DNA from 3 places in the Streptomyces sp. HSW2009 genome. Region 2 is predicted to be linked to each of the others. Evidence: predicted binding sites of a transcription regulator. Region 2 holds the regulator's gene; each other region holds the start of a gene.
The links. The regulator HspR, encoded in region 2, represses chaperone genes until heat shock. The targets are predictions, from matches to a motif close to TTGAGNNNNNNNNNCTCAA.
Positions count from the first base shown of each region.

Region 1 (5,620 bases), on a different contig from region 2:
AGCCAACTGCGGGTGAGCGAGAACGACCAGGGTGCGGGGCTCGGCTGCCACGGAGATCTCCCTTCGGCAGGGTGCTTGCCACCCCTGCACACGATGAAGCCAGAAGAACGGGCCACCAGAACAGACAGGTCTGTCTGGTTCGCCTTCAAGGTAACAGACAGACCTGTCTGACTGTCAAGAAGGATCAGCACCTCAATGGCCTTTTCACTCTTTTGAGTTCGAGGTGGGATGTGCGTGAACACCGCAGCCAGCCCGGGCATACAGACCCCAGCGCCGCCCACCGCCATCAACACCGCAGTCCGCGAGAAAACCATCGACCACTCCCCTCACCCACACCTTCACCACCTCATGCCAATGGCCGACGACCAGCGCCCCTCCTCGCGCGCTGGCAAGGAAGGGGCGCCGACCGCCGGCCGTTGGTCAGTGCGGACTGGTTCAGGCGGCCACCGGAGTCCGCGGGGCCGTACCGGACTCGGCGTCCGTCGCCCCGGCGGGCCGCAGTGCCAGTTCAAGCACCTGCCGTACGTCCGCGACGGGGTGCACGTCGAGCCGTTCGAGCACCTCGGCGGGCACGTCGTCCAGGTCGGGCTCATTCCGCTTGGGAATGATCACGGTCGTGATGCCCGCCCGGTGGGCGGCCAGCAGCTTCTGCTTGACGCCTCCGATGGGCAACACCCTTCCCGTCAGCGACACTTCGCCCGTCATCGCGACGTCGGGGCGCACCTGCCGTCCCGACAGCAGTGACGCCAGCGCCGTGGTCATGGTGATGCCTGCGCTCGGCCCGTCCTTGGGGACCGCGCCGGCCGGCACGTGCAGGTGGACACCGCGTTCCTTGAGGTCAGCGACCGGCAGTTCGAGCTCCGCGCCGTGCGAGCGCAGGAAGGACAGTGCGATCTGTGCAGATTCCTTCATCACGTCCCCGAGCTGGCCCGTCAGCGTCAGCCCCGCGCCACCCGTCTCGGGATCAGCCAACGACGCCTCTACGTACAGGACGTCGCCTCCGGCCCCCGTGACGGCGAGTCCGGTAACCACGCCGGGAACGGCCGTACGCCGCTCGGCGGGGTCCTGGGCAGCCTCCGGCGTGTGGTGCGGGCGGCCGATCAGCGGGCGCAGCTCGTCCGAACCGATGGTGAACGGAAGGTCCCGTTCACCCAGCTCGTGCTGAGCGGCGACCTTGCGCAGCAACCTGGCCACGGACCGCTCCAGGTTCCGCACGCCGGCCTCACGGGTGTACTCGCCCGCCAGCTTGCGCAGCGCCTCGTCCTCGACCACGACCTCGTGCGGCTCGATTCCGGCACGCTCCAACTGCCGCGGCAGCAGGTGGTCGCGGGCGATGGTGACCTTCTCATCCTCCGTGTAGCCGTCGAGGCGCACCAGGTCCATGCGGTCGAGCAGCGCCTCCGGGATGGCTTCGAGCACGTTGGCGGTGGCCAGGAAGACGACGTCGGACAGGTCGAGTTCAACCTCCAGGTAGTGATCCCGGAACGTGTGGTTCTGCGCCGGGTCGAGCACCTCAAGGAGGGCAGCGGCCGGGTCTCCTCGGAAGTCGGAACCCACCTTGTCGATCTCGTCGAGCAGCACCACCGGGTTCATTGACCCGGCCTCCTTGATCGCCCGGACGATGCGCCCCGGCAGCGCGCCGACGTAGGTGCGCCGGTGGCCGCGGATCTCCGCCTCGTCCCGGACGCCGCCCAGGGCGACGCGTACGAACTCGCGCCCCATCGCACGGGCCACCGACTCGCCGAGCGAGGTCTTGCCGACGCCGGGGGGACCGACGAGCGCCAGCACGGCGCCTCCTCGGCGACCGCCGACCAGGCCCAGACCGCGGTCGGCGCGCCGTTTGCGCACGGCGAGGTACTCGGTGATGCGCTCCTTCACGTCGTGCAGTCCTGCGTGGTCCGCGTCGAGCACCTGTCGGGCGCTCTTGATGTCGTAGGCGTCCTCGGTGCGGTGGTTCCACGGCAGGTCGAGCACCGTGTCCAGCCAGGTTCGGATCCAGCCACCCTCGGGGCTCTGGTCGGAGGACCGCTCCAGCTTGTCGACCTCCTTGAGCGCGGCCTCGCGGACCTTTTCCGGCAGGTCAGCCGCTTCGATGCGGGTGCGGTAGTCGCCGCTCTCGTCGTCGGAGTCGCCGTTCAGCTCGGCGAGTTCCTTGCGTACGGCGTCGAGCTGGCGGCGCAGCAGGAATTCGCGCTGCTGCTTGTCCACGCCGTCTTGTACGTCCTTGGCGATGGATTCGGCTACGTCCTGCTCGGCCAGGTGGTCGCGGAGCCAGCCCATGGCCAGCTTGAGGCGCGCCACCGGGTCGAGTGTCTCCAGAAGTTCCAGCCGCTGGGCGACGGAGAGGAAGGGCAGGTAGCCCGAGTTGTCCGCGAGCTGCGAGACCTCGTCGATCTGCTGGACGCGGTCCACGACCTGCCAGGCGCCCCGCTTCTGTAGCCAGCTCGTGGCCAGCGCCTTGTACTCCTTCATGAGCTCGGCCTGAGAACCGGGGGACAGCACCGCGACATCCGGACCGGCCTCCTCCACCGGCGTGCCCTCGACCCACCGGGCGGCGCCCGGGCCGGTGGTACCCGCGCCGACGCGCACCCGGTGGACGCCACGGATCAGCGCGCCCGGGTCGCCATCGGAGAGCCGCCCGACCTGTTCGACGGTGCCCAGAGTGCCCACCGCCGCATAGGTCCCCTCGATCCTCGGCACCAGCAGCACCTGTGGTTTTGCACCGCTCGCCGCGCCGCTGTCGGACCTGGCGGCGGCCTGCGCGGCCTCCACGGCGGCCCGCACGTCGGCGTCCGTCAGGTCGAGCGGCACGACCATGCCGGGCAGTACGACCTCGTCGTCGAGCGGCAGCACAGGCAGGGTGAGCGGTGTAGACAGCGAAGCCATGATCTCCCCTTCGGCAGGCAAGTTGAGCTACATCGACTCAATGCATGTGAGGCTCCCAATGTTCCCCGAGCCTTGTTCGCTGTGAGCGATCAGTTAATCGGTCTGCGGTATCCAGCGACGCTGGCGCCCGGAATCGCACGGCGACGCCTCCTGCCTGGCCTCCTCCTGTCGAACCCTTCGTCGGGCCGCTTTACTCCGTGTTGGTCTCGCCCTGAGCAGGGGCTTCCTCCTTGGGGCGGTGAAGGGCGCTTGCTGGTCAGAGCGGGGGGGGACGGTATCCCGGTGCGTCCGGTGTCGATGCCGTCACCGCGCTGTGCCATGCCCGGCGGGGGCTACTGGGCGCACCGGGACCGTTCAGGCCGTGGCGTCCGTGCCGCTGACTAGCGCACGGGGCCGTTTCACGGGGCTGGGCGAGGGGCGGTGCTGCATGCGGCCGAGGCGTACGGCAGGCCCGGGGCGTCGTGCGGACTACTGCGCATTCAGTAGTGGGTGGTGCGGATGCAGTAGCTCGCAATGTCCGTAGCCGCATGACGACGGGGCGGGCCCCTCCCGGCGAGCCTTGAGCAGTCATCGCTTGTGGAGAGGGAGACCCTGACGTGGCGACATTTCTGTACCGGCTCGGGCGCGGCGCCTTTCGGCGGCGTGGGCGGGTCCTCCTGATATGGCTGGGGGTGCTGGCCGCGGTCGCGGTGGGCGCCGCACAGGCGTCGGGCCCCTCCGACGAGGAGTTCTCGATGCCGGGAATCGAGGCGCAACAGGCGTTCGACCTGCTGGAAGAGCGCTTCCCGGGGGCAGCGGCGGACGGCGCCACCGCCAGGGTCGTCTTCGTCGCGCCGGACGGGCAGCAGGTGACCACGGGCAAGGCCCGACAAGCCGTCGACGGGGCGGTCGGCATGCTGGGCGATGGCTCGCAGGTGGCCGATGTGACGGACCCGTTCGAGTCGGATGCCGTCAGCAAGGACGGTTCGACGGCGTACGCGACCGTCACCTACCGGGTGCAGTCCTCCGAAGTCACCGACGCCAGCCGGGCGGTGGTAAACGGGGCAACGGATCGGGCCCGGGCGGCGGGCCTGACGGTGGAGACCGGTGGGTCTGCGATGGACAGCGGCGGCGGGCCCGGCGGGGCCGCGGAGATCATCGGGCTCGCTGCCGCGGCGGTCGTCCTGCTGATCACGTTCGGATCGCTGGCCGCGGCGGGGCTGCCCCTGCTGACCGCGCTGGTGGGCGTTGCCGTGAGCCTCTTCGCCATCGTGTTGTTGGCGGGGCCGTTGGGGCTGTCGGCGGACACTCTCACCCTGGGCATGATGTTGGGCCTGGCTGTGGGCATCGACTACGCCCTGTTCGTGGTGTCCCGCTACCGGGAGGAGCGCGAGCGCGGCCGGGCGGCCCAGGAGGCAGCGGCAGTCGCGGTGGGGACCGCCGGGTCGGCGGTCGTGTTCGCCGGGGTCACCGTGGTGATCGCGCTGGCGGGCCTGTCGGTGGTGGGAATACCCACGCTGACGAAGATGGGCCTGGCCGCCGCGGGGGCCGTCACGGTCGCCGTGCTGGTGGCACTGACGGTCGTTCCCGCACTGCTCGGGTTCTGGCCCAACGCAGTACTGGCACGCGGGGCTCGCAAGGGCCGTCAGCGGGGGGCCGGCCTGGCCGCGCCGTCGAACAGTGGTGAGCCAAGTTCTGAAGGGCGCGCCAACCTGGGTACGCGCTGGGCCCGTTTCGTACTGCGCCGCCCCGTGGCGGTCCTGGTGCTCGGCGTGGTCGGGCTGGGTGCACTGGCCGTGCCGACGGCCTCGCTGCAACTTGGCATGCCGGGTGACGAGGCCAAGTCCACCAGCAGCACCGAACGCCGTGCTTACGACGCTCTCGCCGAGGGTTTCGGCCCCGGCTTCAATGGGCCGCTCACCATCGTCGTGGATGCACAGCAGGCGCCGAACCCGCGGGCGGCGGCGCGCATTGTCAGGGACCGGATCGGTGGCACGGACGGGATCGTGTCGGTCTCGCCCGCCAGCTTCAACCGAGCTGGTGACACGGCCGTCTTCCGAGCCACCCCGTCGACCAGTCCCACGGACGAGAAAACCAAGGACCTGGTGGAGTCGATCCGTGACGACCGTCCAGCCGTGGAGGAGCGGGCATCGGCGACGTTCGAGGTCACCGGCACGACCGCGCTGAACATCGACATCGCGGCGAAGGTGCAGTCCGCGCTGGTGCCGTACCTGGTCGTAGTGGGTGGCTTGGCCGTGGTCCTTCTGCTGGTGGTCTTCCGATCCGTTCTGGTGCCGGTCAAGGCGGCTCTGGGCTTCGTCCTCTCCGTACTGGCGGCGCTGGGCGTACTGGTGTTGGTCTTCCAGGAAGGGCACGCTGCGAGCCTGTTCGGAGTGGAGCAGACCGGGCCGATCATGAGCCTGATGCCGATCTTCATGATGGGCATCGTCTTCGGCCTCGCCATGGACTACGAGGTGTTTCTGGTCTCTCGGATGCGGGAGTCGTACGCCCGCGGCGAAGGCGCTGGTCAGGCCGTCGTGTCCGGATTCCGGCACAGCGCCCGGGTGGTGACGGCCGCTGCGCTGATCATGATCGCCGTCTTCTCCGGGTTCATCGGGGAAGAGGGATCGTTGATCAAGATGCTCGGGTTCGGCCTGGCCGCCGCGGTGCTCTTCGACGCCTTCGTAGTTCGTATGGCGATCGTGCCGGCCGTACTGGCCCTGCTCGGGACACGGGCCTGGTGGCTGCCCGACTG
Region 1 covers NZ_JBEHZD010000019.1:26,011-31,630, reverse strand. Annotated here, with positions in the region: gene AAHZ94_RS02840 (NAD(P)H-dependent oxidoreductase) at 1-51, opposite strand, end outside; gene lon (endopeptidase La) at 436-2,886, opposite strand; gene AAHZ94_RS02830 (MMPL family transporter) at 3,483-5,620, shown strand, end outside.
Region 1: a site for HspR is predicted at 2,909-2,927, ahead of lon (endopeptidase La). Genes of this name have one in related genera too.

Region 2 (5,620 bases):
GCGGACCGCGCGCCGGGCGAATCCGCGCTCGCCGCGCTGCACCGCGCCTTCCTCGCCGCGGTGGACGCGCAGGACCCGGTGGCGGGGTTCGCCGGCCTCGGCTTCACCCGCATGATCGCCGACAGCCCGACCCTGACGACCTGCCTGCGCGGCCTGCACGACCAGCGCGAGGACGCCCTCGCCGCCGCCCTCGCCGAGGCCACCGGCGCGGCGCCGACTGACGTCGAGCCGCGCACCGCGGCGGCCGTACTCGGCGCGGTGCACCGCGTCCTCTTCGCCCGCATCCAGCAACTCACCCTCGCGGGCCGCACGGATGAAGAGATCGCAGCGGAGGTCAGGGCCGAGGCGGAGGCGGCGTTCACCCTCCTGGAACCGTCCCTGGCCACGTACGCGACGGCGTGAGCGGGTGAGCGGGTGAGCGGGTGAGCGGGTGAGCGGGTGAGCGGGTACGCGATGGCGCGATCGGGGGAGATCGGGGGAGATCGCGTACGCCATGGCGCCAGCCGGAAAGGAGGGGCACCGGCGACGGGGGAGCCCGGAACAACCCTCCCCACCAGCGCCGGCCGCTGACTTGAGGTCTTGACTTGGAGTCAACTCCAGCACCTAACGTGCCACCCCATGAGCATGCGCTACCGCCCCCTGGGGCGTACGGGGATCGAAGTCAGCACGTACTGCCTGGGCACGATGATGTTCGGTTCCGTGGGCAACGAGGACCACGACGCGTCGGTGCGGGCCATCCACACCGCGCTCGATGCGGGCATCAACTTCGTCGACACCGCGGACATGTACTCCGCGGGCGAGTCGGAGACGATCGTCGGCAAGGCGTTGCAGGGCCGGCGCGATGACGTCGTGCTCGCGACGAAGGTGTACTTCCCGATGGGCGAGGACCCCAACCGGCGCGGCAACGGCCGCCGTTGGATCACCCAGGCGGTGGAGGAGAGCCTGAAGCGGCTCGACACCGACTGGATCGACCTCTACCAGGTGCACAGGTTCGACCCGCGGACCGACCTCGAAGAGACCCTGGGCGTACTGGGTGACCTGGTCACGCAGGGCAAGATCCGCGCCTTCGGCAGCTCCACGTTCCCGGCCGAGCGAATCGCCGAATCCCACCACGTGGCGGAGCGCCGCGCCCTGCCCAGGTTCCGCACCGAACAGCCCCCGTACTCGCTGCTCGGCCGCGGCGTGGAGACCGCGGTACTGCCGACCTGCCAGCGGTACGAGATGGGCGTACTGACCTGGAGTCCGCTGGCCAGCGGCCTGCTCACCGGCAAGTACCGCGCGGGCCGGCCCATCGACCTGACCGTGGGCCGCGCCGCGCTCAGCCCGCACCGCTTCGACCAGTCGATCCCGGAGAACGTCGCCAAGCTGGACACGGTCGAGCAGTTCGCCCTACTGGCCGAAGAGTTGGGCTGCACCCTCCCGGAACTGGCCATAGCCTTCCCGCTGGCCCACCCCGCAGTCACCTCGGTCATCATCGGCCCGCGCACCCAGGAACAGGTGGAGAGCCTCCTGAAGGGCGCCACCCTCACCCTGGACGACGCGACCCTGGACCGCATCGACGAAATAGTCCCCCCAGGCGTCGACCGCTACCAGGTAGACGGCGTCTGGCGCCCCGACTCCCTGACGAACCCTGCGACACGCCGCCGAGCAGTGGGGGACAGGGCGGCGGGGGAGTAACACGCGGATCGCAGGCGAGGACGGCCCGGATCGCACGCGAGGACGGCCCGGGTCGCGGGGTGCGGAGTGGCCCGGGCCCGCGGCCCACCCCGGTACGGCCCCGCCCCCGAACCAGCCGCCCCGCCCGCCGCGGAGCACACCCCGATCGCCTCGAAGCGTCATCGGCCCCGCCGGACCGGATCAACCGCCCCGTACGGCTCTGCGCCCCCCGAGCACGCGCCCCGCGCACCCGGCACCCCCGTGCTCCACCGCCCCACCCGGCCGCAGCCCGGCTCCTCCCACGGCCACCCCGCCGGGGATACCGCCAGACGGGCGACTCGCATTCCTCGCTTTCTCGCCCATCTCCCCGCATTCCTCACTGCGTTGAAAACCCTGGACCGTCCCGTACCCGCCCCGCAGCGCGCACCGCGCAACAAACCGTTGGTTAGCCGCTGGTGAGCCGTGGCAAGCTACAGCTACCGAAGGGGCGTAGCTCAATTGGCAGAGCACCGGTCTCCAAAACCGAAGGCTGTAGGTTCGATTCCTGCCGCCCCTGCTAGATCGACCGAGGTCAGCGCGGCATCGCGCGCCCGTCCGGCAGGCGTTCCAGCCCTTGCCGGCCCCACATGGGTCCGCGTCCGCCGTACGACCCCTGGGCGTCCGTGATCTCCTCCCAGTGGGCCTTTGCCCCAGCACACGCCCCCTCGGGGGGCCAACATGCTCCGGCCGAACGGCATCAGAGCGAGCGGCATCAGAGCGAGCAGCATCAGAGCGTACGGCGTCGGCGGTGTACGACATCAGGGCGTACGCGACGCTGCGGCGCGGGCTCGCGCGTTCGGCGCGGCTGGCCAGCCCGTCGCGTTCCCGGCCGCCGCGCAGCGCCATCGCACCCGCCCCGCCACGCATCCCCACAACACAGCAGGTCCGCCACCCCCGAAGGGCGACGGACCTACCGTTCGCTATGACTCAACGGCTCAACACTGACTGACCTTGACGACCCGCAGCCGTCACGAGCACACCCGCCACCAGCACACCGGCAACGAACGCTCGCGACGAGCACACCGCCACGAACGCTCGCGACGAGCACGCGCCTCCCGCGCATCCCGTCACCGGCCGCCCGGCCGCCCGTCAGTCCTGGCCCGGCCTGCGCGGGCGCCACACCACCAGGGCGCTGGTCTGCTGGACCTGGTCGTAGGGGACCAGGTCGCGGCGGTACGAGGCGTGGACGGCGGCCTCGCGCTGCTGCATGGCCGCCGCGGCGCCCTCCACGGCCTGCTGGAGTTCGGCGACCCGCTGCTGGAGCGCGGCCACTTGATTTTCCAGTTCGATGATCCGCTTGATGCCGGCGAGGTTGATGCCCTCGTCCTGGCTGAGCGCCTGGACCTGGCGGAGCAGGTTGATGTCACGGGCCGAGTAGCGGCGCCCGCGGCCCGCCGTGCGGTCCGGCGAGACCAGGCCGAGGCGGTCGTACTGGCGCAGGGTCTGCGGGTGCAGACCGGAGAGTTGGGCGGCGACCGAGATGACGTACACCGGTGAGTCGTCGGTCAGCTCGTACGGATTGCGGCTGTTGCCGCCGGGGCGGGTGCCTCGGCCGTCCATCTCATTCTCCCTTCGCGGCCTGGAACAGCTCGGCCCGCGGGTCTTCACCCGCCGTGGCGTCGCGGTAGTTCTCCAGCGCGTCGCGCGCCTTGTCGTTCAGCTCGGTCGGCACCGTCACCTCTATGGTGACCAGCAGATCGCCCCGCGTGCCGTCCTTGCGGGTGGCACCCTTGCCACGGGCCCGCATCGTACGTCCGCTGGGGGTGCCGGCGGGCAGCTTCAGGGTGACCGGCGGGCCGCCCAACGTGGGGACCTTGACCTCGCCGCCGAGAGCCGCCTCGTCGAAGGTGACCGGGACCGTGACGGTCAGGTTGTCGCCCTTGCGGCCGAAGACCGGGTGGGCGTCCACATGCACCACGACGTACAGATCGCCGGCCGGGCCACCGGTCTCGCCCGGGGCACCCTTGCCGCGCAACCGGATGCGCTGGCCGTCGCTGACCCCGGCCGGGATGCGGACCTGCATGGTGCGCGAGGAACGGGCCCGGCCGCTGCCCTTGCACTCCTCGCACGGGTCCTGGGCGATCAGGCCCCGGCCCCGGCACTCCACGCACGGGTCGGTGAGCGAGAACCCGCCGCCACCGCCCCGGCTGACCTGCCCGGTGCCGACGCAGGTCGGGCAGACCCGCGGGGTGCCGTTCTTGTCGCCGGTGCCCTGGCACGCCTTGCACGGCGCCTGGCTGGACATCCGCAGCGGCACCGTCGCGCCGTCGACCGCCTCGGTGAAGCTGAGCGTCACCTCGGACTCGATGTCCTGACCGCGCCGCGGCTGCGCCCGCGGCCCCGCACCGCTGCGGTTGAACAGGCCGCCGAACACGTCCCCGATCCCGCCGCCGAAGCCGCCGGCCCCGGGCTGGCCGCCCTGCGGACCGCCGCCCCCGAAGAGGTCGCCGAGGTCGAAGTTGAAGCTGCCGGTGCCCCCGGGGCCGCCGGGACCGGGGCGGAAGCCACCGTTCCCGAACAGCGCCCGGGCCTCGTCGTACTCCTTGCGGCGCTTGGGGTCGGCGAGGACGTCATTGGCTTCGGAGATCTCCTTGAAGCGCTCCTCGGCCTTGGCGTCACCGGTGTTGGCGTCCGGGTGGAACTCGCGGGCGAGCTTCCGGTACGCCTTCTTGATCTCGGCCTCGGTGGCGTCCTTGGGGACGCCGAGGACCTTGTAGTAGTCCTTCTCGACGAAGTCCTTGGTGCTCATCCTCGACGTCCCTCCTCTCCGTACGTCACGTCAGCTCCGTACGCCACGTCAGCCCTCGTCCGGGCCACCGTTCTCCTCGTCAGACGCGTCTTCACCCGTCCCTGCCTGAGCGCCACCGGACGTGGCGCCGGGCTGCGGTTCGGCGACGGCCACCCGCGCGGGGCGGATCGTCCGTTCGCCGATGCGATACCCCGGCTGGAGGATCGACACGCACGTGGTTTCGGTGACGTCCGGCGCGTAACTGTGCATCAGCGCCTCGTGCACCAGCGGGTCGAAGGGCTCGCCCTCCTTGCCGAACTGCTGGAGGCCCATCTTGGCGACCACCGTCTCCAGCGACTCGGCCACCGACTTGAAGCCGCCGACCAGTTCGCCGTGGTCCCGGGCGCGACCGATGTCGTCGAGCACCGGCAGCAGCTCGGAGAGCAGGTTCGCCGCGGCGATCTCCTTGACCGCGACCCGGTCCCGCTCCACCCGGCGGCGGTAGTTCTGGTACTCCGCCTGGAGGCGCTGGAGGTCAGCGGTGCGCTCGCTGAGGGCCGTACGGACCTGGTCGAGCTGAGCCGTCAGCGCCACGTCGTGCTGTGCTTTCTCGTCGAGGCCGGCATCTGGTGCGTCCCCGGCCGAGGCCGGGGGGGGCCCCCCCCCCGGGGGGCCCCCCCCCCCCCCCCCCGGCCCCCCCCCCCCCCGGGGGGGGGCGGCCGGGGCCCCCCCCCCCCGCCCCGCCCCCCCGGGGGGCGTCGGAGGTGGCGTCGGAAGGGACGTCGGGCTGCTCGTCGAAGCCCGGAGTCTCTTCCGTCACGCGGCACCGCCCTGGCGGTTGTCCTTCTCGTCGTCGACGATCTCGGCGTCCACGACGTCGTCGTCCTTGGCCTGACCGGCACCGGCGGCACCGGCGGCGTCGGCACCCGGGGCGCCGGCAGCGGCCTGGCCGTCGGCGTACAGCGCCTGGCCGAGCTTCTGGCTGACCGTCGCGACCTTCTCGGTGGCCTCGCGGATCGCGGCGTTGTCCTCGCCCTTGAGCTTCTCCTTCAGCTCAGTGACGGCGGCCTCCACCTCGCCCTTGACGTCGCCCGGGACCTTCTCCTCGTTGTCCTTGAGGAACTTCTCGGTCTGGTAGACGAGCTGCTCGGCCTGGTTGCGGGTCTCCGCGGCCTCGCGGCGCTTGTGGTCCTCGTC
Region 2 covers NZ_JBEHZD010000152.1:4,512-10,131, reverse strand. Annotated here, with positions in the region: gene AAHZ94_RS14170 (TetR/AcrR family transcriptional regulator) at 1-402, shown strand, start outside; gene AAHZ94_RS14165 (aldo/keto reductase) at 625-1,677, shown strand; tRNA gene AAHZ94_RS14160 (tRNA-Trp) at 2,140-2,212, shown strand; gene AAHZ94_RS14155 (heat shock protein transcriptional repressor HspR) at 2,785-3,255, opposite strand; gene dnaJ (molecular chaperone DnaJ) at 3,257-4,444, opposite strand; partial or broken gene grpE (nucleotide exchange factor GrpE) at 4,493-5,243, opposite strand; gene dnaK (molecular chaperone DnaK) at 5,240-5,620, opposite strand, start outside.

Region 3 (5,620 bases), on a different contig from region 2:
ATCCCGGCCAGGCCGTGGTGACGCAGGTGGACGACGGGGCGCCGGACGCGGCGGGTGGCGACGTCCCCACCAGTTCGGTCTCCGCGCCCAACGCCGTCGTGGACATGCTGGCCGAACTCGCTCTCCAGCCGGGTCAGCGCGTGTTGGAGATCGGGACCGGCAGCGGCTTCAACGCGGCGCTGCTGGCGGCCCGGGTGGGTGCCGACCGGGTCACCACGCTGGAGATCGACGCGGCGCTGGCGAGCGGAGCCCGCCGTGCCTTGCTCGAAGCGGGGTACGGCGGGGTCACCGCGCTGGAAGCGGACGGCGAACGCGGATGGGCGCCGGGAGCGCCGTACGACCGGATCGTGGCGACGGCCTCGGTCGCGTCGGTGCCGTGGGCGTGGGTGGAGCAGACGGGGCCGGGCGGTTTGATCCTGGCCCCCTTCAGGACCGCCTTTTGCTCACACGGCCTGGTGCGCCTGGTCGTGTCGGACCAGGGCACGGCCTCTGGGCGCTTCGTGGGGGCCACCACCTTCATGTCCGTACGCGGCCAGCGGGCCCGGCCCCGTATCGACGCCGTGTTCTCCGCCGAAAGCTGGGACGCCAGTCGGCGCAGCCGCAGCGCGGTCGACGTCGACCTGTTGGGCACCCCGCACGCCGAGTTCGCGGTGGGGATGCGGATGGCGGACGTGGCGCACTGGGCGCAGGACGGCGCGCACTGGTGGTGCGGCCCCGACTCCTGGGCCTTCGCGGCGGGCGACGGCACGACGTACCAGTGGGGTCCGCGCGATCTGGCCGACGAGACCGCTGCGGCACTGGACTGGTGGGACCGTGCAGGTCGGCCGGAGTTGTTCGAGTTCGGGCTGACGGTTTCGGAGCACGGCCACCGCGCGTGGGCGGGCGACCCGGAGCGGGGGTGGGCGCTGGGTGTGGGGTAGTGGGGCGCGGGGTGGGACCGGGCCAACCACCGCCTACCCCCGCGTCCGTGCGCTGCTGGCCGCCGAGCACCACGCCCCGGAGGAGACGCACGCTCGTCCCGCGGTGAAGTCCCTGGTCTCGGGGCTGTTGGTCGCCGGGCGCACCACCACCGAACTGCGTGGACTCGCCGCCCGCGTCGGTGTCCTCGCCTGACGACCCACCCGGTGCCCGGGGCCGGAACGGCTCACCAAAGGTCGTGGGCTTCCTCGCGCCGCTCGAATACTGCTGTGACCAGCGGGTTTGCGGGGTTGGGCGGTCGCGTGGCGGTTCGGTTCGTCGCAGGTGAGGGGTGGGGGAACCGTCGGGCTGATAACTAAAGTTGATCCTCACTGCCGGCCGAACTCCCTCTCCGGGTTGAGTCCGTCATTCCGCGGTAGGGACCGAGTCCGACCTGCTGGCTGACTCGCGAGGCATGCCCGGCGGGCCAAGGTTGACCCATGCCCACCACGAGCCTCGCAAGCACCGATTCCCGTCCGGCCGGCGTCCCCGGTTCGGCCCTCCGGATCTCCGCCTACGCCGCCGCCACCTGGTCCGTCGTCTTCGGCGTCGTACACGTCTACTGGCTGTTCGGCGGGCGGGTCGGGCTGCCGGACGGGCTCTCCGTCACCAGCAACGTGCCGCTGCTGGTGATCGACATCCTCGCCATCCCGGCCTGCGCCGTCGCCGCCGCGCTCGCCCTGGCGATCGTCCAACCCTGGGGCGCCCGGCTGTCGGCCAAGCTCGTCGGCCTCGCCCTCTGGGGCACCACCGCGATCCTGCTGGTTCACCCGACGCCGTCCGTCCCGGACTGGGTGGGGCTTGCCACCGGCTCGCGCGAGAAGGGTGACTTCGATGCCATGGGCACCTTCGCGACCTTCCTGTACGAGCCCTTCTTCCTGGTCGGCGGCGTGCTCTTCGGTCTGGCCACGCTCGGCCGGCGAGCGATGTTGCGCCAGCAGCGGGGGCGTTGAGCCGCGGCGGTGGGCACATTCCGGACCCGTACGACAGGCCCTCGACCGAACCCCATCGGTCGGGGGTCCCGTACGTTCAGCGCCAGCCGCCAGCCGCCAGCCGCCAGCCGCCAGCCGCCAGCCGCTAGGCCCGCCCCATCGCGCGGGTCACGGTGATCTCTATGGCCACCCGGCCCGGGTTGTGGCGCGGGGTGCGGCCATACCGTTCCGTGTAGCGGCGTTCGGCTTCGGCGATGGCCGCCGGGTCCGTGGTGACCCGGGCCCGGCCCTCCAGGGTGGCCCAGCGGGCGCCGTCGAACTGGCAGACCGCCACCCGCGCCCCGTCCGGGCCGGCGGCCAACACGTTGCCCGCCTTGGTGCTCGAACCGCTACAGATCACCCGGGCGACCTTGGCCACCGGGTCGTACGTCACCCCCGCCGGCGTGACGTGGGGGGTGCCGTTGCGGCGCGGCGTGGTCAGCGTGCAGACGTGGCGTTCGCGCCAGAACGCGAGGTAGGCGGGGTCGGGGTGATCGAGGTCGATGGCCATGGTGGGAAGCGTAATCGGGGGTGGGGTGGGGCGGTTTTAGCTGTGGGTGTGGGTGTGGGTGTGGGTGTGGGGTCCGGGGGCCGGGGGCCGGGGGCCGGGGGCCGGGGGTGTGGTGGCTGTGGCTGTGGCTGTGGGCGGGGGTGGGTGAGTGGGTGTGAGGTGGTGGGTGGGTCAGGCTGGTGGGGGCGTGGTGGTCGGTAGTGGGGTGGTCGGTGAGGGCTGGCCGCTGGGTGGGGTGGGGCCCGGGGGTTGGGGGCGGGTGTCGATGCGGTAGCTGATGGCCAGCGCCACAGTGCCGAGGGTGAGCAGGCAGAGTACGGAGCCGGGCAGCCACACCGAGCGGTGCAGGGGGCTGCTTGAGGTGTAGGCCCAGTCCTTGCCCGCGAATATCTTGTCGCCGACGACCACCGGAGGGTCGCTGACCTTGCCGTGGCCGGTGCGGCCGTCGGGGAACACCCACTCGCTGCCGCAGTGCGCCGCCGGCCGCCGGACGACGTCCGTCGCGCACCGCTCTATCGTGCGGACGGTCGCCGTCTTACCGGTGGCGAGGCGGTGTGCGCTCCTGCCGACCCATACCGTGATCGCGCCGATCAGGGCGAGGAGCAGCGCGAACGCCGCCAGCATCCGGTGGGGCGGGCCCCAGGGGTGTCGGACGGCGCTGGGTCTCGGATGGTCACTCATCAGCCTGGCCCGCCCCCGTGGTCCTCGCGTCTCACTCCGCTGGACGATCGTCGTAGGCATACCCAAGCGGCCATTCCGTGAATGCGCCAGCCGCGCGCCGTCCGGCCGCCGGCGTCCGCCGGCGCGTACCGAGACACCTTCCGTGCCGCCGCCCCGCTTTCCTCGCGGTGCGGCGCGGGCCACGGTGGTGACCCTCCCTCCGGCGCGTACCGACATCCCACCGCCCCGAGCCCACCACCCAGCGGGAAGCCCGCCACCACCCCGGCGCGTACCGAAACTCACCCCCGGGCCCACCACCCGGCAGCGGGCCCGCCACCCTGGCGGGAGACCCACCCCGCGCACGCCCGTCCACCCAGCTTCAAGCCCACCCCCCCCAGCGGGAAGCCCGCTCACCTCACCAAGGTCCCTCACCAAACCCAAGCCCAGCACGACAAAATAAGTTGAGCGGGATAGACTCAACTTACTGTACGGTTGCTAAGGCAAGATGATGACGCAGGATGGTGGAACCGTGGTCGATGAGCGAGGAGGAGCGCGACCGTGGATGCCGAGCTGACCAATAAGAGCCAGGAGGCGCTGAGCGCCGCCAATGAGCGTGCCGTGGCGGGCGGGCACGCCGATCTGACCCCCGCCCATCTGCTGCTCGCCCTGCTCGGGGGGCAGGACAACGAGAACCTGATGGACCTGTTGGCCAGCGTCGACGCCGACGCGGCCACCTTGCGCTCCGGGGCCGAGCGGCAGCTCGCCGCGCTGCCGAGCGTGCAGGGTTCGACCGTCGCGCCGCCACAGCCGAGCCGCGACCTGCTCGCCGTGATCGCCGACGCCACGCGCCGTGCCAAGGAGCTCGGCGACGCGTACATTTCCACCGAGCACCTGCTCATCGGCATCGCCGCCAAGGGCGGGCCGAGCGGGGAGCTCCTCAACCAGCAGGGGGCGAGCGCCAAGCGGCTGCTCGACGCCTTCGAGACCAGCAGGGGCGGAACGCGGGTGACCAGCCGGGACCCGGAGGGCACGTACAAGGCGCTGGAGAAGTTCGGTACGGACCTCACGGCCGCCGCGCGCGACGGCAAGCTCGACCCGGTCATCGGCCGGGACCAGGAGATCCGGCGCGTGGTGCAGGTGCTCTCGCGGCGCACGAAGAACAACCCGGTGCTCATCGGTGAGCCGGGCGTCGGCAAGACCGCCGTCGTGGAGGGGCTCGCGCAGCGCATCATCAAGGGCGACGTGCCCGAGTCGCTGAAGGACAAGCAGCTCGTCTCGCTCGACCTCGGCGCGATGGTCGCGGGCGCCAAGTACCGCGGCGAGTTCGAAGAGCGGCTGAAGACCGTGCTCGCCGAGATCAAGTCGAGCGAGGGCCGCATCATCACCTTCATCGACGAGCTGCACACCGTCGTCGGCGCGGGCGCCGGCGGCGACTCCGCGATGGACGCCGGCAACATGCTCAAGCCCATGCTGGCCCGCGGCGAGCTGCGGATGGTCGGCGCGACCACGCTCGACGAGTACCGGGAGCGGATCGAGAAGGACCCGGCGCTGGAGCGCAGGTTCCAGCAGGTGCTGGTCGCCGAGCCGTCCGTGGAGGACTCGATCGCGATCCTGCGCGGCCTCAAGGGCCGGTACGAGGCGCACCACAAGGTGCAGATCGCCGATGCCGCACTGGTCGCCGCGGCCACCCTCTCCGACCGGTACATCACCTCGCGCTTCCTGCCCGACAAGGCCATCGACCTGGTGGACGAGGCGGCGTCGCGGCTGCGCATGGAGATCGACTCCTCGCCCGTGGAGATCGACGAGTTGCAGCGCGCCGTGGACCGGCTGCGGATGGAGGAGTTGGCGCTGGGCAACGAGTCGGACGAGGCCAGCAAGCAGCGTCTGGAGAAGCTGCGCCGCGACCTCGCCGACAAGGAGGAGGAGCTGCGCGGCCTCGGCGCCCGCTGGGAAAAGGAGAAGCAGGGCCTCAACCGGGTCGGCGAGCTCAAGGAGCGCCTGGACGAACTGCACGGCCAGGCCGAGCGCGCCCAGCGCGACGGCGACTTCGACGCCGCGTCCAAGCTGTTGTACGGCGAGATCCCGTCCGTGGAGCGGGAGCTCGCCGCCGCGGCGGAGGCGGAGGAAGAGGCCAAGAAGGGCGGCCGGGACAAGATGGTCAAGGAGGAGGTCGGCCCGGACGACATCGCCGACGTCGTCGCCTCCTGGACCGGCATCCCGGCCGGCCGCCTCCTGGAGGGCGAGACGCAGAAGCTGCTGCGCATGGAGGACGAACTCGGCCGCCGGCTGATCGGTCAGCAGGAGGCGGTACGGGCCGTCTCCGACGCCGTGCGGCGTACCCGCGCGGGCATCGCCGACCCCGACCGGCCCACCGGCTCCTTCCTCTTCCTCGGCCCGACCGGCGTCGGCAAGACCGAGCTGGCCAAGGCGCTCGCCGACTTCCTCTTCGACGACGAGCGGGCCATGGTCCGCATCGACATGAGCGAGTACGGCGAGAAGCACTCGGTGGCCCGCCTGGTCG
Region 3 covers NZ_JBEHZD010000028.1:1,541-7,160, reverse strand. Annotated here, with positions in the region: gene AAHZ94_RS03960 (methyltransferase domain-containing protein) at 1-920, shown strand, start outside; gene AAHZ94_RS03955 (hypothetical protein) at 910-1,113, shown strand; gene AAHZ94_RS03950 (DUF3995 domain-containing protein) at 1,398-1,910, shown strand; gene AAHZ94_RS03945 (pyridoxamine 5'-phosphate oxidase family protein) at 2,035-2,439, opposite strand; gene AAHZ94_RS03940 (hypothetical protein) at 2,611-3,120, opposite strand; gene clpB (ATP-dependent chaperone ClpB) at 3,658-5,620, shown strand, end outside.
Region 3: a site for HspR is predicted at 3,561-3,579, ahead of clpB (ATP-dependent chaperone ClpB). Genes of this name have one in related genera too.